DNA from 2 places in the Nesterenkonia sp. K-15-9-6 genome. Region 2 is predicted to be linked to the other one. Evidence: predicted binding sites of a transcription regulator. Region 2 holds the regulator's gene; the other holds the start of a gene.
What was found. The regulator LexA, encoded in region 2, represses DNA repair genes until DNA is damaged. The targets are predictions, from matches to a motif close to TCGAACANNTGTTCGA.
Positions count from the first base shown of each region.

Region 1 (8,373 bases), on a different contig from region 2:
TCCCCGGCGGCACCCTCAACAATCGCTTCAGGCCCCGGCCTGACCTGGAGCGCCGGATCCGTGCTGATCCTCGTCGGCCAGGTGCTCCAGGATGCGTCGGGCGGTGGCCTCCCCGATGCCGGGCACCTCCGCGATCTGCTCCACGCCGGCCTGTCGGATCCGTGCCACCGAGCCGAAATGCTCCACGACCGCCCTCCGGCGCGCAGGCCCCAGCCCAGGCACCTCATCCAGCGCGGATGCGGTCATCTCTCGGGACCGCTTGCTGCGGTGGTAGGAGATGGCGAAGCGGTGGGCCTCATCACGGATGCGTTGGAGCATGTACAGCGCCTGCGAGGAGCGCGGCAGCACCAGAGGGAAGTCGTCGTCGGGCAGCCACACCTCCTCGAGCCGCTTGGCCAGACCGATGACCGGAAGCTCGGTGATCCCCAGGGCATCGAGGGCCTCACGGGCCGCGGCGACCTGAGGCTGGCCGCCGTCGACGACCACGAGGCTCGGCGGATAGGCGAAGCGGCTCCCCTCACGATCCACCGTCGTGTCCTCCACCGGCCCGGATCCCGCAGAAGCGTCGGGCACGTCCGACGCGTCAGGAGTCGCCGTGCCGTCGTCCGCGACGACGGCGGGCTCCCCGCCCGGTGCGTCGAGCCGCATCTGGTCGTCCAGGTAGCGCGAGAACCGCCGGGTGATGACGTCCCGCATCGCGCTGGTGTCGTCCCGGGCGGCGTCCCCCCGGACGGAGAACCGGCGATAGTCCTTCTTCTTCGGCAGGCCGTCCTCCATCACCACCATCGACGCCACCACATTGGTCCCCGACGTGTGCGAGATGTCGAAGCACTCGATGCGCAGCAGCGCGTCAGGGGCGTCCAGAGCCTCCTGCAGCTCGCGCAGCGCCTGGGACCGTGTGGTCAGGTCCGAGGAGCGCCGGGCCTTGTGCAGCATCAGAGCCTGCTGCGCGTTCTCTCGGACCGTGCCGAGCAGAGCGGCCTTGTCACCACGCCGCGGCACGCGCAGGTCGACGGCGGCTCCGCGACGCTGCCGCAGCCAGGCGCCGAGCTGCTCCGCATCCTCGGGCAGCTCCGGGACGAGCACCTCCCGCGGGATCCGCTCGGCGTCCTCCATGGACCCGTAGACCTGCAGCAGGAGCTGCTCCACCAGGCCGGCGGCGTCAGTCTCCTCGACCTTCTCCACGACCCACCCGCGCTGCCCGCGGATCCGTCCCTGCCGCACATGGAAGACCTGCACGGCCGCCTCAAGCTCGTCCTCCGCGAAGGCGAAGATGTCCGCCTCGGTCTCCTCTGACAGCACGACCGCATTGCGTTCGAAGACCCGTCGCAGAGCCTCGAGATCGTCCCGATGCCGGGCGGCGTCCTCGTAGCGGAGCTCCGCGACGGCTTCCTTCATCTCGGTCTCGATGCGGCGCATGTGCGGGCCGGGACGCCCGGCCATGACCTCGCAGAACTCCTCGGCGAGCCGGCGGTGGTCCTCCGGACTGATCCGTCCCACGCAGGGAGCGGAGCATTTGTCGATGTAGCCCAGCAGGCAGGGGCGGCCCGACGCCTCGGCACGACGGAAGACCCCGGCGGAGCAGCTGCGCACCGGAAAGACGCGCAGCATGGTGTCCACGGTCTCGCGGATCGCCTTGGCCGGGTGGAAGGGCCCGAAGTACTTGACGCCGGGGCGCCGGTCGCCCCGCATGACCTGCACGCGGGGGAACTTCTCGTTCATGGTGACGGCGAGGTACGGGTAGGACTTGTCGTCCCGATACATGATGTTGAAGCGCGGCGTGTGCTGCTTGATCCAGGTGTACTCCAGCTGGATCGCCTCCAGCTCGGAACCGACCACCGTCCACTCGACCTGGGAGGCGGTGTGCACCATGGCGTAGGTCTTGGGGTGAAGCCCCTCAGGGCGGGCGAAGTAGGAGTTGAGGCGGGCCCGCAGGTTCTTGGCCTTGCCGACGTAGATCACCCGACCGTGCGGGTCGATGAAGCGGTAGACGCCCGGCGAGGTCGGGATCTCTCCCGGCCGGGGTCGGTAGGAGGCGGGATCAGCCATCGGCGTCGGCGTCGTCCCTGTCCGCCGGCGGGCTGTTGTACGTGTCGACGCGCTCCTGCCCGGTCAGCGCGGCGATGGCATCCATGACGCGTGCCGTCGCCTCCCGACGCACCGGCAGCGGATGGCGCTGGCCGATGTGCTCGAAGTGCAGCGGGTCGCCCACATGCATCTCGAACGCCGCCGAACGCACGCGGTTGGAGTCCGGCGCCTGGAGGTTCTCGGTCCCCTTCAGTCCCACCGGCACCACCGGCAGTCCGGTGGCCAGCGCGAGCCAGCCCACTCCGTTCTTGCCGCGGTAGAGTCGCCCGTCCCGGCTGCGGGTGCCCTCCGGGTAGATCCCGACGCCGTGGCCCGAGGCGGCGATGTCTCCCAGCTGGTGCAGCGCCTCCACGCTCGCCGACTTCTTCTGCCGCTCCACCGGCACGGACCCGACCGACTCGAAGAAGATCTTCATGGCCCGTCCCTTGATCCCGGGCTGCGTGAAGTACTCAGCCTTGGCGAAGAAGCTCACGGGCCGCGGGAAGATCGCCTGGATCAGCACCGAGTCCAGGAACGACAGGTGATTGCTGGCGACGACGAAGCCCCCCTCGGCAGGGACCTTCTCCAGCCCGGTGATCGTGGGGCGACAGGTAAGCTTCACGTAGGCGGAGAACGCCTTGCGGATCGCATCGTGGGTGACCACGCGCTTCGGGGCGGGCGCGGTGGGGTCTGTGCTCACGTGCTGATCCTTCGAGTCGCCGGGCGCAGGGCGCCGTCTGTGCTGGGCCGCGGTTCAGTGTACCCGGTGCGAGGCCCGTCACGGCCACCGCCTCGGCCCTGCGCGCAGGTCACCGGGCGGGAGCGGCTGCTGTGCCGCCGCCACCCTCCGCCCGGGCGTCGCCCGGGCGCCGTCCGCCCGCAGGACGGGGTCGATCAGAGCAGATGCCCCAGGAAGCGACCCGTGTGCGAACCGGTGTGGTCCGCCTGCGCGGCGACGGCCTCGGGAGTCCCCTCCGCGACGATCCTTCCGCCGCCTGTGCCCCCTTCTGGCCCGAGGTCGATGATCCAGTCGGCAGACTTGATGACGTCCAGGTTGTGCTCGATGGTCACCACGGTGTTGCCCTTGTCCACCAGGCTCTGCAGGACGCCGAGCAGCTTGCGGATGTCCTCGAAGTGCAGGCCAGTGGTGGGCTCGTCCAGGACGTAGATGCTGCGGCCCTTGGACCTCTTCTGGAGCTCCGAGGCGAGCTTCACTCGCTGGGCCTCACCGCCGGAGAGCGTGGTCGCGGCCTGACCCAGGCGCACGTACCCGAGGCCCACGTCCACCAGCGTGGTGAGGTGCCGGGCGATGGGCGCGAACGCGGAGAAGAACTCTGCGGCCTCCTCGATCGGCATGTCGAGGACCTCGGCGATGTTCTTCCCCTTGTAGTGCACCTCGAGCGTCTCGCGGTTGTACCGCGCCCCTTGGCAGACCTCACACGGCACGTAGACGTCCGGCAGGAAGTTCATCTCGATCTTCAGGGTGCCGTCGCCGGAGCAGGCCTCGCAGCGGCCCCCCTTGATGTTGAAGGAGAACCGTCCCGGCTGGTATCCGCGGGTCTTGGACTCCTGCGTCTCGGCGAACAGCTTCCGGATGTGGTCGAAGACGCCGGTGTAGGTGGCCGGGTTGGACCGCGGGGTGCGGCCGATGGGGCTCTGGTCGACGTGGATGACCTTGTCGAGATGGTCCACTCCGTCGATGCGACGGTGCCGCCCCGGCACCTGCCGGGCGTTGTTGAGCCTGTTGGCCAGCGACTTGTAGAGGATCTCGTTGATCAGGGTGGACTTCCCGGAGCCCGAGACTCCGGTGACGGCCAGGAAGACGCCCAGCGGGATGTCCACGCTGACGTCGGCGAGGTTGTTCTCATGGGCGTAGACGATGCGCAGGCTGCGCTGGGGGTCCACGGGGCGCCGCGACGGCGGCACGGCGATCGCGCGCCGACCGGCCAGATAGTCGCCGGTGATGGACTCCTCATTGGCCTTGAGGCCCTCCACGGATCCGGAGTGCACGATCCGTCCGCCGCGCTCTCCGGCTCCCGGACCGATGTCGACGACCCAGTCGGCCTCGCCGATGGTGTCCTCGTCATGCTCCACGACGATCAGGGTGTTGCCCAGGTCCCTGAGACGCGTGAGCGTCTGGATGAGTCGGGTGTTGTCGCGCTGGTGCAGACCGATCGAGGGCTCGTCGAGCACATAGAGCACACCCACCAGCCCGGAGCCGATCTGCGTGGCCAGCCGGATGCGCTGCGCCTCGCCGCCGGAGAGCGTGCCGGCCGCCCGCTCCAGGTTCAGGTATCCCAGGCCCACGTCCAGCAGGAAGTTCAGCCGCGCCAGGATCTCCTTGAGCACCTGCTCGGCGATGGTCGCATCTCTGGCGGAGAGGCTCAGACCCGAGAAGAACGCCACGATCTCGTCCAGCGGGCTGCGGGAGACCTCGGCGATGGACCGACCTTCGATCAGGACGGACAGTGAGGCGGGGTTCAGGCGCTGCCCGTCGCAGTCCGGACACGGCACCTGACGCATGTACTGCTCGTAATGGTCCCGGGCGTTGTCCGACTCCGTCTCCTCGTACTTGCGATGGATGTAGGAGAGCACGCCTTCGAAACCAGTGGAGTACTTCCGCTCTCGGCCGAAGCGATTCCGATACTGGACGACCACCTTGTGGTTCCGCCCGTGCAGCAACGCCTTCCGGGCCTTCTTGGGAAGCTCTCGCCAGGGGACGTCCAGGGAGAAGTCGAGGTCTTCGGCCAGCGCGCGGATGAGCCGCAGCCAGTACTCACTGGAGGCCTTCCCCCGGTTCCAGGGGGCGATCGCTCCGTCGGCCAGGGAGAGCGTGTCGTCCGGAATGACCAGCTCCTCGTCCACCTCGAGCCGAGAGCCGATGCCCGAGCAGGTCTGGCAGGCGCCGAAGGGCGAGTTGAAGGAGAAGGAACGCGGCTCGATCTCATCGATCGACAGCGGATGCTCATTGGGGCAGGCCAGGTTCTCGGAGAAGCTGCGCAGCTTGGGGCCTTCGAGGCCGTCCGGCACCTTCTCGGGGTTCTCCGGCGAGCCGTCCTCCGCCAGGTCGACCAGGTCGATCACCACTCGTCCTTCTGCCAGACGCAGAGCAGTCTCGATCGAATCGGTGAGCCGCTGGCGCATGCCCTCCCGGATGACCAGGCGGTCGATGACCACGTCGATGTGGTGCTTGATCTGCTTCTCGAGCACCGGTGGGTCGTTGAGCTGGATCTGCTCGCCGTCCACCACGGCCCGGGCGAAGCCCTGTCCGGCCAGGTCTCGGAAGAGGTCCTTGAACTCGCCCTTGCGCCCGCGCACGACCGGCGCCAGGACCTGGAAGCGGGCTCCCACCGGCAGGTCCAGGATCTGGTCCACGATCTGCTGAGGGGTCTGCCGCTCGATCCGCTCTCCACACACGGGGCAGTGCGGAACGCCGATGCGGGCCCAGAGCAGACGCAGATAGTCATGGATCTCGGTGACGGTTCCGACCGTCGACCGCGGGTTCCGCGAGGTCGACTTCTGATCGATGGAGACCGCCGGCGACAGCCCCTCGATGAAGTCGACGTCGGGCTTGTCCACCCGCCCGAGGAACATGCGCGCGTACGCCGAGAGCGACTCGACGTACCGCCGCTGCCCCTCGGCGAAGATGGTGTCGAACGCCAAGGAGGACTTCCCCGAGCCGGAGAGGCCGGTGAAGACGATGAAGGCGTTGCGCGGAAGCTCCACGGCCACGTCGTGCAGGTTGTGCTCCCGGGCCCCCTGGACGACGATGCGGTCCGCCTCGGCGCGACCCACGGTGCCGTTGGCGCCGGACTTCCGGCGCGCACCCCGGCTGTAGTAGTCGTCGACGGATTCGATCACGGCGCCGTCGATCGCGGCAACTGGCTCAGACACGCGCACCAGTGTATGCCCGCACCTTCGATCGAACAAATATTCGATCACCCGGGCCGTTCGCCGGCCGCACGGACCCGGATGGCAGGATGGAGGCGTGACGACCCGCCCCACCTCCCCCGCCCTGCAGGACGACGAGCCCTCCGCAGACGACGGCGCTCCCCTCGTCCTCTTCGACCTTGACGGCACCCTCGTGGACCCCGCCGGTTCGATCACCGGCGGCATCGCCGCGGCCCTGGCCGCGCACGGGATCGACGTGCCCGACCAGCCCACGCTGGAGGGCATGGTCGGCCCGCCGCTCGCCGCCAGCCTGCTGTCCCTGCCGGGCGTGACCACCGAGATGCTGCCGGGCCTCGTGGCGCACTATCGAGCCGGCTACCTCGCCCACGGCATGGCGGCCTCCAAGGTCTACCCCGGACTCCGGCAGCTCCTGGCCGACCTGCGGAAGGCAGGCGTCGCCCTGGCGGTGGCCACCTCGAAGCCGCAGCCGCTGGCGGAGCGACTGCTCGAGGTCCAGGGCCTGGCGGGCGCCGTCGACGTCGTCGCAGGCTCGGATCCGGACGAGACCGTGCCCCATGCCGGCAAGGCGCCGATCCTCGCGGCCGCGCTGAGGGACGTGGCCCGCGCCTCGGACCGCGATCCGAGCGGCGGCCCCTCTCGGCCCCGAGCGGCGATGGTCGGGGATCGGATCTTCGACGTCGAGGGCGCCCAGGCCCATGGGATCCCCTGTGTCGGCGTGCGGTGGGGCAGCGCCCCGGCCGGGGAGCTCGAACAGGCCGGCGCCGACGTCGTGGTCGACGACGCGCAGGGGCTCCGAGATGCACTCGAGCACCTTCTTGATGTGCCGCTCGGGGACAGCGCAGCGAGGCCGGCCCCCAGCCTGACTCAGGACTCGACCCACAGCGCAGCCGAGGATCCGGCCGAGGGCTCGGCATCGCCATGGCGTCTGATCGACAGCAGACCATAGACTGTCACCCATGGCCACCGACAGCTCTCTGATCCATGACCTTCCGGCGATCACCGTCCGCCGCGTCGCGGTCTCCGAGATGAGCAACAACGTCTACCTGCTCACCGCGAAGAAGTCCGGGGTCCAGGTGCTCATCGACGCCGCCGACGACGTCCCGGCGATCCGCGCGATGCTGGCCGAAGCCGCCGTCGACACCCCCTGCGCGCCGCAGCTGCGCGCCGTGCTCACCACGCATCGTCACTGGGACCACATCCGCGCGCTGCCCGAGCTCGCCGCCGACGTGGAGACGGTCGCGGGACAGGACGACGCCGGTGCGATCGAGGAGGCCGAAGGCGTGCGGATCGACCGTCGGGTCGACCACGGCGACCTGGTGCAGTATGACGGCATCGCGCTGGACGTCATCCAGCTGCGCGGCCACACCCCTGGTTCGGTGGCCTTCGTGTACCCCGTCGAAGACGGCCCCACCCACATCTTCACCGGAGACTCGCTGTTCCCCGGCGGCGTCGGAAAGACCTGGAGCGCAGAGGACTTCCGCACGCTGATCGACGACGTCGAGGCGCGGCTCTTCGCGGCCTTCCCGGACGACACCGTCATCCACCCCGGACATGGCGACCCCACGACGCTGGGCGCGGAACGGCCCGAGCTCGCCGCGTGGCGGGAGCGCGGCTGGTAGTGGCGGCCCTGCGACTCGACTCCCTGCGTCCTGTCCCCGCTGCGGACGGCATCCCCGACCCCGAGAGCCTCGTCGAGGCCTTCACCGGATGGACCGCCCAGCGTGGGATCACCCTCTACCCCGCCCAGGAGGACGCTGTCCTGGAGCTCGCGGACCGGCGGCACGTCATCATGGCCACCCCGACCGGCTCCGGGAAGTCCCTGGTGGCCACGGCCGCCCACTTCTTCGCCCTGTGCCGCGGCGAACGCAGCGTCTACACCGCTCCGATCAAGGCGCTCGTCTCCGAGAAGTTCTTCGCGCTCGTGGAGATCTTCGGCGCGGAGAACGTCGGGATGGTGACCGGAGACTCGGCGGTCAACGCCCACGCCCCGATCATCTGCTGCACGGCGGAGATCCTGGCCAACGAAGCTCTGCGCGACGGCACGGAGGCCGACGTCGGGCCCGTCATCATGGACGAGTTCCACTTCTATGCGGACCCCCAGCGCGGATGGGCCTGGCAGGTGCCCCTGCTGGAGCTTCCCCAGGCCCAGTTCCTGCTGATGTCCGCCACCCTCGGCGACACCAGCCGCTTCGAGCGCCGCATCGCCGAGCGGACCGGCCGAGACGTCGTCACCGTCTCCTCGGTCCAGCGTCCGGTGCCGCTGCACTTCGAGTACTCCACCACGCCGCTGCAGCACAAGCTCGAGGACCTCGTCGCCGACGGACAGGCGCCGGTCTACGTGGTGCACTTCTCCCAGCGCGAGGCCGCGGAACGTGCCGCCGGGCTCGCCTCGCT
Region 1 is NZ_JBQYEY010000028.1:9,212-17,584, reverse strand. It holds gene uvrC (excinuclease ABC subunit UvrC) at 28-2,049, opposite strand; gene SD455_RS14160 (lysophospholipid acyltransferase family protein) at 2,042-2,731, opposite strand; gene uvrA (excinuclease ABC subunit UvrA) at 2,962-5,862, opposite strand; gene SD455_RS14150 (HAD hydrolase-like protein) at 6,056-6,925, shown strand; gene SD455_RS14145 (MBL fold metallo-hydrolase) at 6,936-7,598, shown strand; gene SD455_RS14140 (DEAD/DEAH box helicase) at 7,607-8,373, shown strand, end outside.
Region 1: the regulator LexA is predicted to act here: its motif matches at 5,990-6,005, upstream of uvrA (excinuclease ABC subunit UvrA).

Region 2 (8,373 bases):
GCCAGCAGCGCGGTGTTCGGTCCACGGAGGGTCCCGTCCTTGGTCACGTCGGTGACCACGTAGCGCGGACACCCGGCATCCTCCAGTCGTTCCAGGACCTCCCAGAGGTTGCCGCCCTCCTTGGTCCAGCCGCGGGCCGCGAGCGTCTCCCCCCGGACGTCGAGCCCCACCGCGATGGCCTCTCCGTGGCGTTCGATCGCCCGGGCGGTCCACTCCGGATCCTCCAGTGCGGCGGTGCCCAGGTTCACGCGGGTCGCCCCGAACTCCAGAGCGCGGTCGAGAGACTCATCGTCCCGAATACCGCCGGAGAGCTCGATCTTGATGTCCAGCTCGCGGACCACTCGGGCCAGGACCTCGCGGTTGTGGCCGCGACCGAAGGCGGCGTCGAGGTCCACCAGGTGGATCCACTCGGCGCCGTCCTGCTGCCAGGTCAGCGCCGCGTCCAGCGGGTCGCCGTAGCTGGTCTCGGAGCCGGCCTCGCCCTGCACCAGACGAACGGCCTGACCGTCGGCGACGTCGACGGCGGGCAGCAGCTCCAGGGCGGGCACGGTGGCGATCTCGGGGGCGTTCTCAGCCATGGGGTCGGGTCTCTCTTCCTGGGACAGGGTCGGGTCGGTGGTCAGCGGATCGGGGCCATGGCGGCCGGCCCGGGCTCTCAGAGGCTGTCGATCCAGTTCTTCAGCAGCTGCATGCCGGCGTCGCCGGACTTCTCCGGGTGGAACTGCGTGGCCGACAGGGGGCCGTTCTCCACCGCGGCGATGAAGTCCGCGCCGTGGTGGGACCAGGTCACCTTCGGCGCAGCCATCGACTCGACGGTCTGGTCGAAGTCCCAGGACTGCACCGCGTAGGAGTGCACGAAGTAGAACCGCTCATCCTCGATGCCGTCGAACAGCACGGTGCCCTCGGGGGCCCGGACCGTGTTCCACCCCATGTGCGGCACCACGACGTCGTCCGGCAGAGCGGTCACCTCACCAGGCCACTCCCCCATGCCGTCGGCCGCGATGCCGTGCTCCACTCCACGTTCGAAGAGGATCTGGTGCCCCACGCAGATGCCCAGCACGGGCCGGCCTCCGGCGATGCGGCGTCCGATCCAGCGTGGCCCGTCGATCGCCGTCAGCGCGTCCATCACAGCGGCGAAGGCTCCGACCCCGGGAACCACCAGGCCGGCGGCCTCCTGGATCCGGACCGTCTCGCGGGTCAGAGTCACCTGGGCACCGGCACGCTCCAGGGCACGGACGGCCGAGTGGACGTTGCCGGAGCCGTAGTCAAGGACGACGACGTCGGGCTTGGCCATCAGAGCGCTCCCTTCGTGGAGGGGATGCCCTCCACCCGCGGGTCCGATTCGACGGCGGCGCGCAGCGCACGGGCGAAGGCTTTGAACTGGGCCTCGACGATGTGGTGCGGGTCGCGGCCCGCCACCACACGCATGTGCAGGCAGATGCCGGCGTGATAGGTGATGGCCTCGAAGGCGTGGCGCGTCATGGAGCCGGTGAAGTGACCGCCGATCAGGTGATACTGCTGCCCCTCCGGCTCGCCGGAGTGCACGAGGTAGGGACGTCCGGAGACGTCGACGACGGCGTGCGCCAGGGCCTCGTCGAGCGGGACGGTCGCCTCTCCGAAACGGCGGATGCCGGCCTTGTCACCCAGCGCGGTACGCAGCACCTCGCCGAGGACGATCGAGGTGTCCTCCACCGTGTGATGCACATCGATGTGGGTGTCCCCGGTCGACTCGACCGTCAGATCGATCAGCGAATGCTTCGCCAGAGCGGTGAGCATGTGGTCGAAGAACGGCACCGTGGTGGAGATCTCCGAGGTGCCTGTTCCATCGAGGTCCATGCGCACGCGCACGCTGGACTCGGAAGTGACTCGTTCCATCTGGGCCGCGCGGCCCGAGATCAGTTCTGCTCCCATGGCTCCTGCTCGTGGGTACGGGGTGAAGGGTCTGATGACGCCGTGGACCAGTCTACGCACCGGCCTTCACGGCGTTCAGCGGCCTCGGGCGGAGTCTCAGCGGCCGAGATGCCGAGCCAGGGACTCCAGGAAGGCGGTGGTCTCCTCCTCGGTGCCCGCGGTGACCCGCAGGTGGCCGGGGATGCCGACATCGCGGATGAGGATGCCGTCGTCCAGCAGATGCTGCCACGCGGCCTTCTCGTCCTCGAGCCCGCCGAAGAACACGAAGTTCGCGTCTGACGGGGCGGGGCTGAGCCCGTACCGCGTCAACGTGTCGACGATGCGATCACGCTGAGTCTTGATCCGCTCCACATTGGCCATCAGCGCCTCGCTGTGATCCAGGGCCGCCTCGGCCGCGGCCTGGGTGATCGCCGACAGGTGGTAGGGCAGGCGCACCAGCCGCAGCGCGTCGGTGACCTCCTCGGCCGCGGCCAGGTAACCCAGCCTCCCGCCGGCCAGGGCGAAGGCCTTGGACATGGTGCGGGAGACGATGAGCCGTTCACGCCCGGGCAGGAGCTCCAGCGCGGACGGAGTGCCGCTCTGCCGGAACTCACCGTAGGCCTCGTCGACGACCACCATGGTGCCACCCTCGACGGCGGCATCGTAGGCCGCCTCGACGACGTCGAGCCCCAGCGCCGTGCCCGTGGGATTGTTCGGCGAGCAGAGGATGACCACGTCAGGCCGGTGCTCTCGAATCTGCCGGGCCACGTCCTCCGCGCCCTGGGTGAAGTCCTCGCCCCGGGTCCCTGCGATGTACCGGCTGTAGGTGCCTCGCGCATAGAGGGGGTACATCGAATAGGTGGGAGGGAAGGCCATCACGGAGCGACCCGGACCGGCGAAGGCCTGCAGGATGTGCTGCATGATCTCATTGGAGCCGTTGGCCGCCCAGATGTGCTCGGCGGTCAGCCCATGGGCCAGGTACTCGGCGAGCTTCTCCCGCAGACGGGTGAACTCCCGATCCGGGTATCGATTCAGCGTCTGAGCCGCATGCCTGACTTCCTTGGTGATGGCGTCCACGACATCAGCGGGGACGTCATAGGTGGTCTCGTTGACGTTGAGCATGGCCCACACCGGCAGCTGCGGCGCGCCGTAGGGCTCCTGGCCGCGCAGCTCCTCGCGGAGCGGCAGGCGCGCCAGGCGCTCTGATCTGCTGAGGCCGGCCGTCGACGTGGATCCGCCGACGCCGTTCTGGGGAGGAATCACGCGTCTATCCTACTCATCGGAGCCGTGGCGCTGCGGCGCCGTCACGGCGCTCCCGTCCCACCGCGTCATCTCTGTCCTGCTCCGACCCGCACTGTCCTGCTCCGACCTGCTCCGTCCCGCTCGGCTCTGATCGCCCACGGAGCCGCGAGTGATCTCCGCCGGAGCAGAACGCGTCCACCGGGCGCGACCTCAGTCCGCCACCGGAACGTACAGCGTCTGCCCGGGATGGATCTCGGAGCTGGTCAGATCATTGAGCTCAGCGATCTGCGTGATCAGCACCTGGGTGTCCTCCCCGGTACCCAGGCCCGAGGCCACGCTCCAGAGGGTGTCCCCGGGTGCCACCGTGACTTCGACAGCGGCGACTCCCGGCGCCCCATGGCTGGTGGCCTGCGCCATGTTGACGAAGCTGCCCACCAAGAGCGCCACGCCCACCAAGGCGGCGACGAGCAGCGTCAGCGCGGGAACCCCGAGGATCACCAGGCGGCCTCGCCGGGTGAGGTTGAGACGTCCTGGTGCACCGGCGGAAGAGGCGACGTAGGCCTGTCCGGCCGCGGAGGTGGTGAAGGAGGTGTGCGAGTGACGCATGGGGAAGGACCTCTCTCGTGCGGAATCTCGTCTCGGCATGGATTCGAAGATGTTTTCTATTTCTAGCACAGATGTTCGACCGGGCACCAGACATGCGTTCGAATATGCTGGTCTCGGCCGTCCGGATCCCGTAGCCTGAGACACATGTTCGAACCGAGTTTCGGATGCGATGTTCGACCGGATGTCCATGCAGGAGATTCCACCAGGACCCTCTGACATGACGAGCGGACGACGGGACCAGACCCTGCGGAGAGAGGCGTGAGAGATGGCCGTGGACAAGCGACCAGCCGAGGATTCCCAGCCGACGGAGACACCGGGGGACGCCGCGCCCCGGCTCACCGACCGGCAGCGCGGCATCGTCGACGTCATCCAGGAGGCCCTCGCAGAGCGTGGATACCCCCCGTCGATGCGTGAGATCGGCGACGCCTGCGGGCTCGCCTCGCTGTCCTCTGTGACGCATCAGCTCGCCCGCCTGCAGCAGATGGGCTACCTGCGTCGGGTGCCCGGCAAGCCGCGCGCCATGGAAGTCATCCGTGATTCCTCAGGCCGCCTCATCGCTGCGGACGAGCCGGCGTTCCCTCCCCCGAGCTCTTCCCCGGCACGTCAGGCCTCCGATGACGGTGCGGTCGTCGATCTCGACGCCTACCGCGAGCAGACGGACAGCCGGACGACCGACATTCCGGTGGTCGGTCGCATCGCTGCAGGTGGTCCCATCCTGGCCGAGCAGCAGGTCGAGGACGTCATGCCGCTGCCTCGCCAGCTCACCGGCGAAGGTGAGCTGTTCATGCTCCAGGTACGCGGCGACTCGATGATCGAGGCCGGCATCTTCGAGGACGACTGGGTGGTGGTGCGTCGCCAGCACACGGCCGAGAACGGAGACATCGTCGCCGCCCTGCTCGATGATGAGGCGACCGTGAAGACTCTCCGGCGGCGCGACGGGCATCAGTGGCTGCTCCCGCAGAACCGCAGCTATGAGCCGATCCTCGGGGATCAGGCCACCATCATGGGCAAGGTCGTCACCGTACTGCGGAGCCTCTGAGCCACGCAGCCTCGAGACCAGGCACCCTCACGGCCCCCAGCGCCGCCCGGAGACCATCCGGCAGGCCCGCACAGAAGGAGGGGCGCCGACCGTACGGTCGGCGACCTCCTTCTGTGTCCTTCTGCGCACGAGGACGCCAGTCAGGCGCTCGGATCGAGCCCCTGGCCGGCGAGCCGCCGCAGTGCCCCTCGCGCGACGTCTCCGTCGACAGTGGGCCAGAACTCCGGCATGGACTTCTTCAGGAAGCCGCCGTACCGTGCGGTGGCCAGGCGAGAGTCCAGGATCGCCAGCACGCCCCGGTCCTCGGCGCTGCGGATCAGTCGCCCAGCCCCCTGAGCCAGCCGGGTGGCGGCGTGCGTGGCCGCGACCTGCATGAAGCCGTTTCCACCGTTGCGCGCCACTTCCTGGGTGCGGGCGCTCATCAGCGGATCGTCGGGTCGGGGGAACGGGATGCGGTCGATCGCCACCAGTCGGCACGATCGGCCCGGGACGTCCACCCCCTGCCAGAGGCTCATCGTCCCGAACAGACAGGACTCTTCATCCTCGGCGAACTGGCGGACCAGGGCCGACATGGTGGCGTCACCCTGACACAGAATCGGCACCTCCAGGCGTTCCCGCAGCTCCTCGGCGGCCTCTTCAGCGGCGCGGCGCGAGGAGAACAGGGCCAGCGTCGCGCCCCGTGACGCCTCGATGAGCCCGGCGAGCTCGTCCCGCTGCCGATCAGCGGTCTTCAAGGACGGCGCGGGGAGGTCCTTGGCCACATAGAGCACGCCCTGCTTCGGGTAGTCGAAAGGGCTGCCGACGTCGATGGCGTCCCAGGCGGGGGCATTCTCCCCGCCCAGCCCGAGTGACCCCGCCACCGGGTCGAAGCTGTCGCCGATGGTCAGCGTGGCGGAGGTGAGCACCACCGTGCGCTCTCCGAAGAGGCCCTCCCGCAGGCGACCCGCCACCGACGTCGGTGCGACGTTCAGGATCGGCGGCTCCGTGATGTCTGCCTCGCGGTATCCCACGCCCGGGCTGAAGCTGCCCGGGCGGGTCAGCCAGATGACGTCCGGCGTCTCCCGGGAGTTCAGCATGCGCTCAGCGGTCTCCTGCACCGCCTGGACCCGTGCCCGTGCGGTGGAGCGTCCGGTGTCGGCCTCGGCCTCGCCGGACGGCTTGCTGTCAGACAGCGCGGTGCGGGCGGCGTTGCGGGTGATCTCCAACGCCTGGCTCTGCTGGGCGTCCAGGCCGCGTGCCAGCAGCCCCGACTCCTTGCCGTGGAAGGCAGCGTCGACGGCGATGGCCGCCGCCTGCAGGTCCTCGCCGCTGAGCGCGGTGTGACGCCGCAGCGTGGCCGCGGCCGTCTGAATCATCTGGACGGAGAGCTGTGCTGTGACCGCCGAGGTGACGCGATCAGCCAGCTCATGGGCCTCATCGATGATCACCGCGTCGTGCTCGGGCAGCACCTGCAGCCCCTCGAAGGCGTCGATGGCCAGCATGGCGTGGTTGGTGACCACGATGTCGGCCTCCTGAGCCTGCTCCCGCGCAAGCTCGGAGAAGCACTCAGCCGCCATGGGGCACTTCCGCGGACCGATGCAGTCGACGGCATTGACGGAGACCTGACGCCACGCCTTGTCCGAGACGCCCTCAGGCAGGTCGTCTCGGTCTCCCGTGGAGGTCTCTTCGGCCCATTCGCGCAGCCGCACGATCTCACGCCCCAGCCGTGAACCCGGTTCCGGCACGGAGTCCACGGCAGGCTCGTCGCCGAAGGAGAAGAGCGCCTGCTCGTCGTCCTGGTCGGGGAACCCGCCGTCCAGCTTGTGCCGGCACAGGTAGTTCGCCCGTCCCTTGACCAGGGCGATGGAGACCTCCTCCTCCAGCTCCTCCCCCAGATGGTCCAACAGTCGGGGCAGATCACGGCCCATGATCTGTGCCTGCAGCGCCAACGTCGCGGTGGAGATCAGCACCGGACGGTCCGCCTCCAACGCGTGCACCACAGCGGGCACCAGGTAGGCCAGCGACTTGCCGGTCCCGGTGCCCGCCTGCACGAGCAGGTGACGACGCCGGCGCAGGGCGTGGCTCACGTGCCGCGCCATGTCCATCTGCCCTTCGCGGTGCACGCCGCCCATCGCGGAGACCACATGATCCAGCAGCTCCGTGGAGCGCAGGTGCCCGGTGGACTGTGTCGTCGGCGCCTCCGGACTCACGCGGCGCCCGGCTCGTCGGTCGCCGCGGAGGCACCGCCGATGACATGCTCCTGCAGCTCCGCGGCGAGGCTCGGGCGCACCTTCACGCTCATGCGCGTGCCCTCAGCCAGGTACTCGGTGCTCAGAATCTCCGCATCCGCCTCATGCAGTCGAGAGACCACGTCTCCTGCTGCATACGGCACCAGCAGCTCCAGGGACACGTCCGGCCGCGGGATCGACTCGCTGATCAGCTGCCGCAGCTCATCGATGCCCTGACCCGTGTGGGCCGAGACCAGCACGGTCCGCGGCTCGCGCCGTCGGATGCGGTCGACGACGACGTCGTCAGCCATGTCTGCCTTGTTCAGCACGATGATCTCGGGGACCTCGTGGGCGTCCACCTCGGCAAGCACGGTGCGCACCGCGCTGATCTGGCTCTCCGGCTCAGGATGCGAGGCATCGACCACGTGGAGGATCAGGTCGGCGTCGGCGACCTCCTCCAGCGTGGAGCGGAACGCCTCCACCAGCTGAGTGGGCAGCTGACGCACGAACCCGACCGTGTCCGAGAGCGTGTAGCCGATGCCGTCCGGCGTCACGGCCTTGCGGGTGGTGGGGTCCAGGGTGGCGAACAGGGCGTTCTCCACCATCACGCCGGCATCGGTGAGCCGGTTCAGCAGGGACGACTTGCCGGCGTTGGTGTAGCCGGCGATCGCCACCGACGGCACGGCATGCCGCTTCCGATTGGCGCGCTTCGCCTCACGGGCCGGCTTCATGCCAGCGATCTGTTTGCGCAGCTTGGCCATGCGCGTGTTGATGCGGCGCCGGTCCAGCTCGATCTTGGTCTCACCGGGTCCGCGAGAGCCCATGCCGGCCCCGGCGCCGCCGACCTGACCACCGGCCTGCCGGGACATCGACTCGCCCCAGCCGCGGAGACGCGGCAGGAGGTATTCCAGCTGGGCGAGCTCCACCTGCGCCTTGCCCTCCCGAGACTTGGCATGCTGGGCGAAGATGTCCAGGATCAGGCCGGTGCGGTCGATGACCTTGACCTTGACGATGTCCTCGAGGCCACGACGCTGCGAGGGGGCGAGCTCGGAGTCGACGACGACGGTGTCCGCGCCCAGTTCGGCGACGGCCTGACGGATCTCCTCTGCCTTGCCGGAGCCGAAGAATGTCCCCGGGTCCGGGGTGGAGCGGCGCTGGACGAAGCCGTCCAGGACGGTGGAACCGGCGGTCTCCGCCAGTGCGGCGAGCTCCCGCAGCGAGTGTTCCGCCTCGGCGATGGGGCCCTCAGTCCACAGTCCTGCCAGCACGACGCGTTCGAGGCGCAGCTGGCGATACTCGACCTCAGTGACGTCTTCGAGCTCCGTCGAGAGACCCTCGACGCGGCGCAGCGACCGGCGCTCGAGCAGGTCGAACTGGTCGCCGTCGGCC
Region 2 is NZ_JBQYEY010000016.1:12,003-20,375, forward strand. It holds gene priA (bifunctional 1-(5-phosphoribosyl)-5-((5-phosphoribosylamino)methylideneamino)imidazole-4-carboxamide isomerase/phosphoribosylanthranilate isomerase PriA) at 1-578, opposite strand, end outside; gene hisH (imidazole glycerol phosphate synthase subunit HisH) at 656-1,294, opposite strand; gene hisB (imidazoleglycerol-phosphate dehydratase HisB) at 1,294-1,911, opposite strand; gene SD455_RS10930 (histidinol-phosphate transaminase) at 2,008-3,153, opposite strand; gene SD455_RS10935 (LysM peptidoglycan-binding domain-containing protein) at 3,343-3,738, opposite strand; gene lexA (transcriptional repressor LexA) at 4,004-4,777, shown strand; gene SD455_RS10945 (ATP-dependent DNA helicase) at 4,918-6,966, opposite strand; gene hflX (GTPase HflX) at 6,963-8,373, opposite strand, start outside.